Regions from separate parts of the Alteromonas sp. P256 genome, predicted to be linked through region 1. Evidence: predicted binding sites of a transcription regulator. Region 1 holds the regulator's gene; each other region holds the start of a gene.
The links. Region 1 encodes sigma-54, which starts transcription at its own class of promoters, with help from an activator protein. Its sites were predicted from a motif close to GTTGGCACGNNNNTNGNNT; they were not measured.
Positions count from the first base shown of each region.

Region 2: the regulator sigma-54 is predicted to act here: its motif matches at 1,421-1,439, upstream of dps (DNA starvation/stationary phase protection protein Dps).
Region 3: the regulator sigma-54 is predicted to act here: its motif matches at 1,521-1,539, upstream of fliE (flagellar hook-basal body complex protein FliE).

Region 1 is NZ_JAZETM010000001.1:551,626-554,793, reverse strand. It holds gene ptsN (PTS IIA-like nitrogen regulatory protein PtsN) at 1-62, opposite strand, end outside; gene hpf (ribosome hibernation promoting factor) at 76-363, opposite strand; gene V7R39_RS02420 (RNA polymerase factor sigma-54) at 393-1,892, opposite strand; gene lptB (LPS export ABC transporter ATP-binding protein) at 1,970-2,695, opposite strand; gene lptA (lipopolysaccharide transport periplasmic protein LptA) at 2,698-3,168, opposite strand, start outside.
Region 2 is NZ_JAZETM010000002.1:122,078-125,245, reverse strand. It holds gene V7R39_RS03880 (3-hydroxybutyrate dehydrogenase) at 1-151, shown strand, start outside; gene nadK (NAD(+) kinase) at 220-1,095, shown strand; gene dps (DNA starvation/stationary phase protection protein Dps) at 1,558-2,067, shown strand; gene V7R39_RS03865 (hypothetical protein) at 2,056-2,238, opposite strand; gene V7R39_RS03860 (DUF805 domain-containing protein) at 2,584-2,928, shown strand.
Region 3 is NZ_JAZETM010000001.1:260,283-263,450, reverse strand. It holds gene V7R39_RS01145 (sigma-54-dependent transcriptional regulator) at 1-1,316, shown strand, start outside; gene fliE (flagellar hook-basal body complex protein FliE) at 1,606-1,953, shown strand; gene fliF (flagellar basal-body MS-ring/collar protein FliF) at 1,966-3,168, shown strand, end outside.

The DNA of each region.
Region 1 (3,168 bases):
TTGCTATTGCACTGAACCGCACACTCGGTGCGGTCCAGGCTTACGATGGCTTTAATATCCATACTTAATTATCTATTAATGCTTTTTCAGTTTTTCCTTATGCTTGATCACCTGCCTGTCGAGTTTATCGACCATGCTGTCAATCGCTGCATACATATCGGTATTTTCTGAGGATGCAAATACTTCGGCACCACTTAAGTGCATCGTAGCTTCTGCTTTTTGATTTATTTTTTCTACGTTCAGGATGACATGCACATTAGAAATGTGATCAAAGTGACGCTCAAGTTTACTAAACTTCGTATCGACATAATTACGCAAAGAATCGGTGATTTCCACATGATGACCAGTTAGGTTGATTTGCATATTTCGTCTTCCTTTTTAATATAACGCCTTTAGATAAGGCTTTTGCGTTGGTTAGACGGGGGTATCGATAAAGACTCCCGGTATTTTGCTATTGTCCGCCGAGCGACTTTTATGCCTTGCTCTGCCAACAATAAAGCAATTTTGCTATCGCTTAATGGTTTGCTTGGCGTTTCTGCTGCTACCAATTTCTTTATTAACGCACGAATAGCCGTTGACGAACACTCGCCGCCAGACTCGGTTGCTACATGACTAGAAAAGAAATACTTCAATTCGTAAATACCGCGCGGCGTATGCATATACTTCTGAGTCGTTACTCGCGATATTGTGGATTCGTGCATATCCACCATTTCTGCGACATCATTGAGCACCATTGGTTTCATCATTTCTGGTCCGTGCTCAAAAAATCCCATTTGCTGCTGAACGATACAGTTAGCTACTTTCATTAAAGTATCGTTTCTAGACTCTAAACTCTTTATAAACCATTTAGCTTCTTGCATATGAGAACGAATAAACTGAGAGTCACTGCTGTTCTTCGCCTTTCGACTCATTGCTGCGTATTGCTGATTTACACCTAGCTTAGGCAAGCTGTCGGGGTTGAGTTCAACAGTCCAGCGACCGTTTTTCTTCGCCACCGATACATCTGGAATAACATACTCAGGCTCTTTAGTAACTAAAGCACTACCTGGGCGAGGATTCAAGGTTTGAAGTAAACGCATTGCCTCGCGCAGTTCATCTTCCTTCAAGCGGCTCTTGCGCATAAGGGTTCTATAATCTTTGCTACTGAGCAGGTCAGAATAGTCCTCAATGAGTCTTCTCGCTTCATCTAACCAAGGCGTGTCGTCAGCAAACTGGCGCAGCTGCACCATTAAACACTCTTGCGGAGAGCGAGAGCCAGAACCGATAGGGTCAAACATTTGAATGCGTTTCAGTACACACTCAACTTCATCTAATTCGATTTCTTCTTCAACATTTTCTGTTTCGATATCTTCAAAATTTACCGCTTCTAATATCTCATCTAGCGTAGCGGTTAAATAACCGGACTCGTCAATCGAGTCGATAATGGCAACAGCGATAGCTCTGTCGATATCAGAAAAAGGAGTTAAACGCATCTGCCAAAGCAGATGAGTTTGAATGTCGTCAGTGGTTTCGCCTTGGAAAACGTGGTCATCATCGTTATTTGACGGGCCAGGCGCAGGCGCTGAAGAGGCTGAGTAATATTCGTCCCAGGTGCTATCAATTGGCAGTTCATCGGGTAAGTCGTTCTTTTCTAAAGCATCACCCGACTCTAGTGTGTCGCTGGACGCTGACGCGGTAGCTTCGATTTGGCTATCGTCATTATCCATATTGTTTTTTTCTGCCTGAGGCTCGTCATTACCTTCTTCTACTTCTAACAGAGGGTTTGAGTCGAGGGCCTCCTGAATCTCCTGTTGAAGATCGAGTGTAGACAGCTGCAGCAGCTTGATTGCCTGCTGCAACTGTGGAGTCATCGTTAGTTGTTGACTAAATTTTAACTGTAAAGATGGTTTCATCTATATCTTATTTTAATGCTCTTGAGTGAATATACCTGAGCGCTTATGAAAAATGACAATTAGGTTACACACAATAACTATAGCCTGAATTGTTCGCCTAGGTATACATCCCTTACTTTTTGATTACTTAAAACCTGTTCCGCCGTTCCTTGCGCAATAAGTTCACCATGACTTACGATGTACGCCTTTTCACAGACATCCAATGTTTCTCGAACGTTGTGGTCGGTAATGAGTATACCCAACCCTCTGTCGCGCAAGTGCTGTATTATCTTCTTTATATCATTAACTGATATGGGATCAACACCAGCAAAAGGTTCATCAAGCAAAATAAATTCAGGTTTTGCTGCTAATGCTCGTGCTATTTCTACTCGGCGACGTTCTCCACCGGAAAGACTCATGCCCATACTATTACGTATATGGTTGATATTAAATTCATCAAGTAGCGCATCGGCTTCTTCTTCCTGCTGCTGTGAATTTAAATCCTTTCTGGTTTGTAAAATCGCCATAATATTTTCATGCACAGTGAGCTTTCGAAAAATGGACGCTTCTTGTGGTAAATAGCCAATACCGCCTCTTGCACGCTCATGCATAGGCTGATGAGTTAATTCATTATCATCAATAGATATTTGGCCTTTATCTGAGGGAACCAACCCTACAATCATGTAAAAGGTTGTGGTTTTGCCGGCGCCGTTAGGCCCCAACAACCCAACAATTTGCCCGGTAGAGACTGACAGGCTAACATCAATCACTACCTGTCGTGATTTGTATGCCTTAGCAAGGTTCTTTGCACTAAGAGTTGCCATCGTTACTGCTCGCTTTTGCCGTCGTTGTTGCCGTCACCATTGCTACCGTCATTATCGTTACCGTTATCATTTTCGCTGGTCTCGTCGTTCGCTTTGCGAATAGACTCAGGCGTAAATACGGTAGTAACGCGTCCACTAGCATCATCAGCACCACCTGTGGCTAGCAGTTGTTCGGTGATCATATCAAAGGTAATGCTGTTGCCTTTAACTTGGCTTGTATCCTGTTTAAGTTCTGCGTTTCCGGTAAGAGAAATAGTGCGCTTAGCCACTTCATACCGTATCTCGTTCGCCCTTGCAGATACAGGGTTACCGTCTTCAAGTTCTTGCGAATAGCTGGCCGGGTTTCCACGAGCAACAAAAATCTCGCGGCCGCTTCCTTGTGAGGCAATAACTTCAACTTCGTCAGCCTCGATGATAAGCGAACCTTGAGTAATAAGTACGTTGTTTTTATATAGCGCTGTCTTATTTTTACC
Region 2 (3,168 bases), on a different contig from region 1:
AGTGAAAAAAATCATGCTTGAACCCATGCCGAAGAAGCAGTTTATTGAAGTTCAAGAACTAGCCGAAACTGCCGCATTTTTAATGACAAACAGCGCCAAAAACATCACAGGCCAAGCAATAACCCTAGATGGTGGCTGGACCGCAAGGTAAAACTTCCCTTTTACAAAACACTTGTGCTAATGTCCAAATCATTGGAAATGAGAGGACATTAGCGTTCCATGCCCTACCAAACCGTTGCTTTAATTGGAAAACCTCAGCACGAGGCCACTCACGACAGCTTAAATTTACTTGCCGATTATTTACTCGCCAAAGGATGCGAGGTATTGGTAGAGGAAAGTATTGCTCAAGAGCTTGAAACCGACAACATTAGAAGCTGCGACCTCGTCGCTATCGGTAAAGAAGCTGATCTAGCCGTTGTCGTTGGTGGAGATGGCAGCATGCTTGGTGCCGCTCGCGTGCTTGCCCGTTTCGATATCCATGTTGTGGGTGTGAATAGAGGTAACCTAGGTTTTCTCACCGACATTCATCCTGACGATATCATTCAGCAACTTGACTACATCTTTAACGGCGAGTGTTTCGTTGAAAAGCGCTTTTTACTGGAAGTGGGCGTTTACCGTCACGAGAAGTTAAAAAGTAATAGCTCAGCGGTCAATGAAGTCGTACTCCACCATGGAAAAGTGGCGCACATGATGGAGTTCGAAATTTATATAGACGAACAGTTTGTGTTTAGCCAACGCAGTGATGGACTGATTGTAGCAACGCCAACGGGCTCAACCGCTTATTCGCTCTCCGCAGGCGGGCCCATCATTATGCCAAAACTGGATGCGCTAACTTTAGTCCCCATGTTTCCGCATACTCTAAGTAGCAGACCTATTGTGGTAGATGCCGACAGCCAGGTATCGATGAAAGTGTCAAAAGTAAATAGTGACTCGTTGCAAGTAAGCTGCGACAGCCACATTGTATTGCCTGTTTTACCTGGCGATGAAATTCGCATAAACAAAAGCATCGATAAACTTCACTTAGTCCACCCTAAGGGCTATAGCTACTTTAACGTATTGCGTAAAAAGCTGGGCTGGGGCAGTAAGCTTTACTAATATAGGGCACTCGCCTACTACCATACGAGTGGCCGCCATACATTAGAATGCTATACATATAGACTAAGCACATATGGCTTCATTTACCCTGTCGTCATAAATTTTTCGAATTTCTCTACCCTCGCGAACTTTGTGGCGAGTTAGCCGGCTTTTCTACTTAATGTTCGCCTTACCATATAGAGAATACTGAATTTTTTACACGCCTACTCATATTTCGAGCATCTTTTTCGCACCTTTTAGACAAACCTATCACATTGAAAAATAAAGAAAAATTAACCTTTACAAATTTATTCAATTAAATTAGTAACTTATAATTTTAGTACAAGTCGGCATACCGGTTGCAACATCGTAAACAACTGGTTCGATAATCTATGTTGTTTCAACATAACCTTTGAAGGGCAAAAGAATCGATAAGTATTATCAACACCTATTTACTGAAGCGATAATAAGGAGTTTATTATTATGAGTAACAACGATATTAAATTTACTGCACCAGGTATGGATAACGATACTGCAGCAAGTACTATCAAAACGTTAGAGCAACGTTTGGTGGCGCTACTTGATCTGCAGCTTACACTGAAGCACATTCACTGGAATGTAGTAGGTCCAAACTTCATTGGTGTGCACGAAATGCTAGACCCACAAGTTGATGCAGTGCGCGAAATGACTGATACCATTGCAGAACGAATTGCCACGCTAGGCGGCGTACCGAAAGGCACACCAAAAGCCATTGTAGAGGGTCGTTCGTGGAATGATTATGAATTAGGCAAAGGCTTAGTGACCGACCATTTAAAAGCACTAGATGCAGTGTATGACGGCGTAAATGGCGATCACCGCGACGCGATTGAAGGCTTAGACGACTTAGACCCAGTGTCGGAAGATATGATCACGGGGCAACTCGCTGAGTTAGAGCAGTTCCAGTGGTTCGTAAGAGCGCATTTAGAATCAGGCAGCGGCGAACTAGCCCAATAGCTCTACCGGCAACCAATAGCCCTGCAGGTAAACGATACCAGTAGGAAGATAAAGGAAGGTTAATTTGGCCTTCCTTTTTTGTTTTCTATTTCTCCCTGTCTTAATCATTTCCCTTTCCCTATCTTTTACTTTTCTAATATTTTTCCCAACCGATTTTCTTTTTTTACTCATTTCTACCGACCTTGAACGTAATGCGAGTAATTACACAAGGTGGAATTGCCATTAACTTTACAGTGACCACTGGCAAAAAAAGTTGTAGGGTAAATTTTGAAGCAGAGATCTTGCGAACAATGGAAAGTGTGTGCTTTGTTTATATAAAACTGATTTATATGCAAATCAAAAAACACTCCCAAGGCTTAATACCCTCTGCTTAGAAATATTATTTGCAGTCAAAAACATGGTGCAAAAAAACAAAAATTAAAAACAATACTCATATAGAGCTATACGGCTAGTCTGAGATAATTCAGCGCCGATTGCCAAAACCAAACATCATTAGAAAAGAAGGAGTTCCATTTAATGGACTATTTTACAAAAGCACTTAAACACTATGCTGATTTTACAGGCCGTGCGCGGCGCACAGAATACTGGATGTTTTATCTGTTCTACATTATTTTTTACGTTGTGTGTTCAGCCGTTGGATACTTCCTTGGCACTGAATTTATAACGATGATTTACGCCCTTGCATTATTAATCCCCTCATTAAGTGCAGGCGCAAGGCGTTTACATGACACTGGCCGCTCAGGTTGGTGGCAACTACTCAATCTAATTCCGATAATTGGCACAATTATTTTGATTATTCTCTTAGCGCAAGACAGCCATGATGATAATGAATATGGGCCAAACCCTAAAGCCGGTCTTTAGGTTTAAGTTGTAGGCTGAGGTTTTAGATAATAGCCTTGGCCTATAGTTTTGTGGTTTACCTGTATAAGTAACAGGTGACGTGTAATAAAGCGCATGATGAATTTCACTCTCATGCGTTTTTTTCTTAATTTTAATGTCAATTAGCGTCAACTGACTACAATATGAAGCTGCACCAGGCAAATGCTCATCGAGATAACTAACTGAAAAAAAAGCAAGTGCAAAAAGCAAGAGTAACAACAG
Region 3 (3,168 bases), 290 kb from region 1:
AAGATGATGCAGGTTTGCGCGAAGCACTCTTTGATACCTTGCTGCTTGGTGACTATGACGTCATTGATGCAGATTGCGCTGAGTCAGCTCTTATGATCCTGTCGGCCAAAAAGATAGATCTGGTGGTGAGCGATATTCAAATGGGTGAAATGAGTGGGCTTACTCTGCTAAAAAGCATTAAAGCTAAATACCCAAGCATGCCGGTACTGTTGATGACAGCCTACGCAACCATTGATGATGCAGTGCAAGCCATGCGAGACGGTGCAACTGATTACTTATCAAAGCCATTTGCACCAGAGGTGTTGTTAAACCTAGTAGGCCGATATGCGCCTGCGCAAAAAATAGAGTCGCGAACGCCAATCGTTGCCGACCCATCGAGTATCAAGCTATTAGAGCTTTCTCGCAAAGTGGCAAAATCAGAAGCAACCGTCATGGTGTTAGGACCAAGTGGCTCGGGTAAAGAAGTTATTTCTCGTTATATACACGACCAATCAAATCGCAGTGAATCGCCATTTGTGGCCATTAATTGCGCGGCTATTCCAGAAAACATGCTAGAGGCCACCTTATTTGGCTATGAAAAAGGTGCATTTACTGGCGCGGTTCAAGCATGTCCTGGCAAGTTTGAGCAAGCGCAAGATGGCACCTTGCTACTCGATGAAATTACAGAGATGGACCTAGCGCTTCAAGCTAAGCTGCTACGGGTTTTGCAAGAGCGCGAAGTGGAAAGACTGGGTGCACGAAAAACAGTAAAACTGAATGTGAGAGTTATTGCAACGAGTAACCGAGACCTACGTAAGGCTGTTGATAATGGCGAATTCAGAGAAGATTTATACTACCGACTAAATGTTTTTCCCATTGAATGGCGTCCGCTATCTGAGCGTCCCGGTGATATTGTACCGTTGGCTGAGCATCTTATTACCCGCCACGCAAGCCAGCAAGGGCTGGCCAACATTAGGTTGAGTGCGGCAGGGCGCAGTAAACTATCTCAATATCAATGGCCAGGAAATGTCCGTGAGCTTGAGAACGTTGTGCAGCGAGCGCTTATCTTATGTGAAGACGGTGAGATAGATTCTAGCGATTTAATGATAGATGAAAGCGTATCTCTTGCTGCGGATACGACTATTACGCCAGAAGCGAACGAAGATAGTCATCTTGGCTCAGAGTTGCGGTATCAAGAGCACCAAATTATTCTGGATACATTAGCGTCGTGTAATGGCAAACGAAAAGACGTAGCAGAGAAGCTGGGCATCAGTCCTCGTACACTCCGCTATAAATTGGCTCGCATGCGCGATGATGGTATCGAAGTGCCAGCTTAGTATTGCGTAAGCTTTTTTATAAAAGCCTTTTCACACAAGATATTTCACACAAAATATTTCATACAAGAGATGCCGTCGCCATTAATCGTATTGTTGGTGGCGGTTTTTTGTTGCCGGTAATTAATACGCTTTTCCACTTTACGTCATTATTTTGGCTCTCTGGCTTTTACTGTCTCAACTTGTTGATTTTTAATGGATTAAAAACTTGGCAAGCCCTTTGCAAAACCTTCCTTATATAATAAAAATGTGACCGATAGCCGTCACAATTCATCGATACTTAGGAGTGGTTATGGACGTTAAAGCCAACAGCTTGTACCAAGAAATGCAAAGTATGATTGGGCAGACTCGTCTTCCTGTTAACGAGCTACAACCCTCAAATGGGCTACAACCTACTAACGAGATAAACACCTCTGCAAGTGATTTTTCCACTATGCTTAAGCACGCTGTCGATGGTGTGAATAGCATGCAGCTAGAATCTAAAAACATGACACAGCGCTTTGAAATGGGCGATCCGAACCTTAGCCTTGCCGAGGTCATGCTGGCAAAAGAGAAGTCGGGTATTGCGTTTGAGGCAACGGTTCAGGTACGCAATAAAGTACTTGAAGCATACAAAACAATCATGAATATGCCGGTGTAGGTGGAGTAAGTTATGGCTGAGGCAACAGGCACAAATTTATCTGTCCCCGACCAAGGGAATGGAATGGATAATGAGCCGGAAAATAAATCAGGCTTTATGGACACCCTAGGCAGCGCCGACATGATGCGTCAAATGGCATTGGTCGTTGTGTTAGTTATCTGTGTAGCCATCGCTGTTTTTATTCTTATTTGGTCACAAGAGGCAGATTATCGGCCGTTAGCCAAAATGGAAACTCAAGAGTTAATCGAAACCCTTGATTACATGGACGCTAACCAAATTGATTATAAGTTGGAAGGTAACACGGTATACGTTAGAACCGATGAGTTTCAAACCATCCGCCTCGGCATGACGCGACAAGGCCTAAACAATCCTACTGATACCGGCACAGACATTATCATGCAGGACATGGGATTTGGTGTGAGCCAGCGGGTTGAAATGGAGCGTCTAAAGCATGCTAGAGAGCAGCAGATTGCATCAACCATTCAGGATATGTCGAGCATTAAAAAAGTGCGTGTTTTGCTGGCTATGCCAAAAGAAAATGTGTTCGCGCGAAGAGAGAAAAAAGCGTCGGCCACGGTAGTATTAACTGCTAAGCGAGGCTCAGTCATTACTGGTGAGGAAGTTGACGCAGTAGTGGATATTGTTGCATCAGCAGTACAAAATCTCGACCCATCAAAGGTAACAGTCACCGACAGCAATGGCAGATTACTCAATTCGGGCTCGCAAGACTCATTGAGTGCACGGGCTCGAAAAGAGTATGAAATTGAGCGCCAACGTGAGCAAGAATATTTAGAAAAAATCGATGCCATACTTATCCCGGTATTGGGCATTGGTAATTATACTGCTCAAGCAGATGTATCGATGGATTTTACTGCGATGGAGCAAACCCAGCGTAGCTACAATCCAGATTTACCTGCAGTACGAAGTGAGATGATTGTAGAGGAAAATAGCGTTGGCGGCGGTGTAGGCGGTATTCCAGGTGCGCTCTCCAATCAGCCCCCGCTAGACTCTAACATTCCAGAAAATGCGACCGGTGCGGCAAGCCAAACTATGCCAGGGCGCACGGCAAAAGAATCCACGCGTAACTATGAACTGGACACCACAATCAGCCACACTAAAAAACAATCGGGCGTAATCCGCAGGTTAAGCGTTTCTGTGGCGATAAACTACACACAAGTAGCGGGTGAAGACGGTACCATGACGCCATCACCTCGC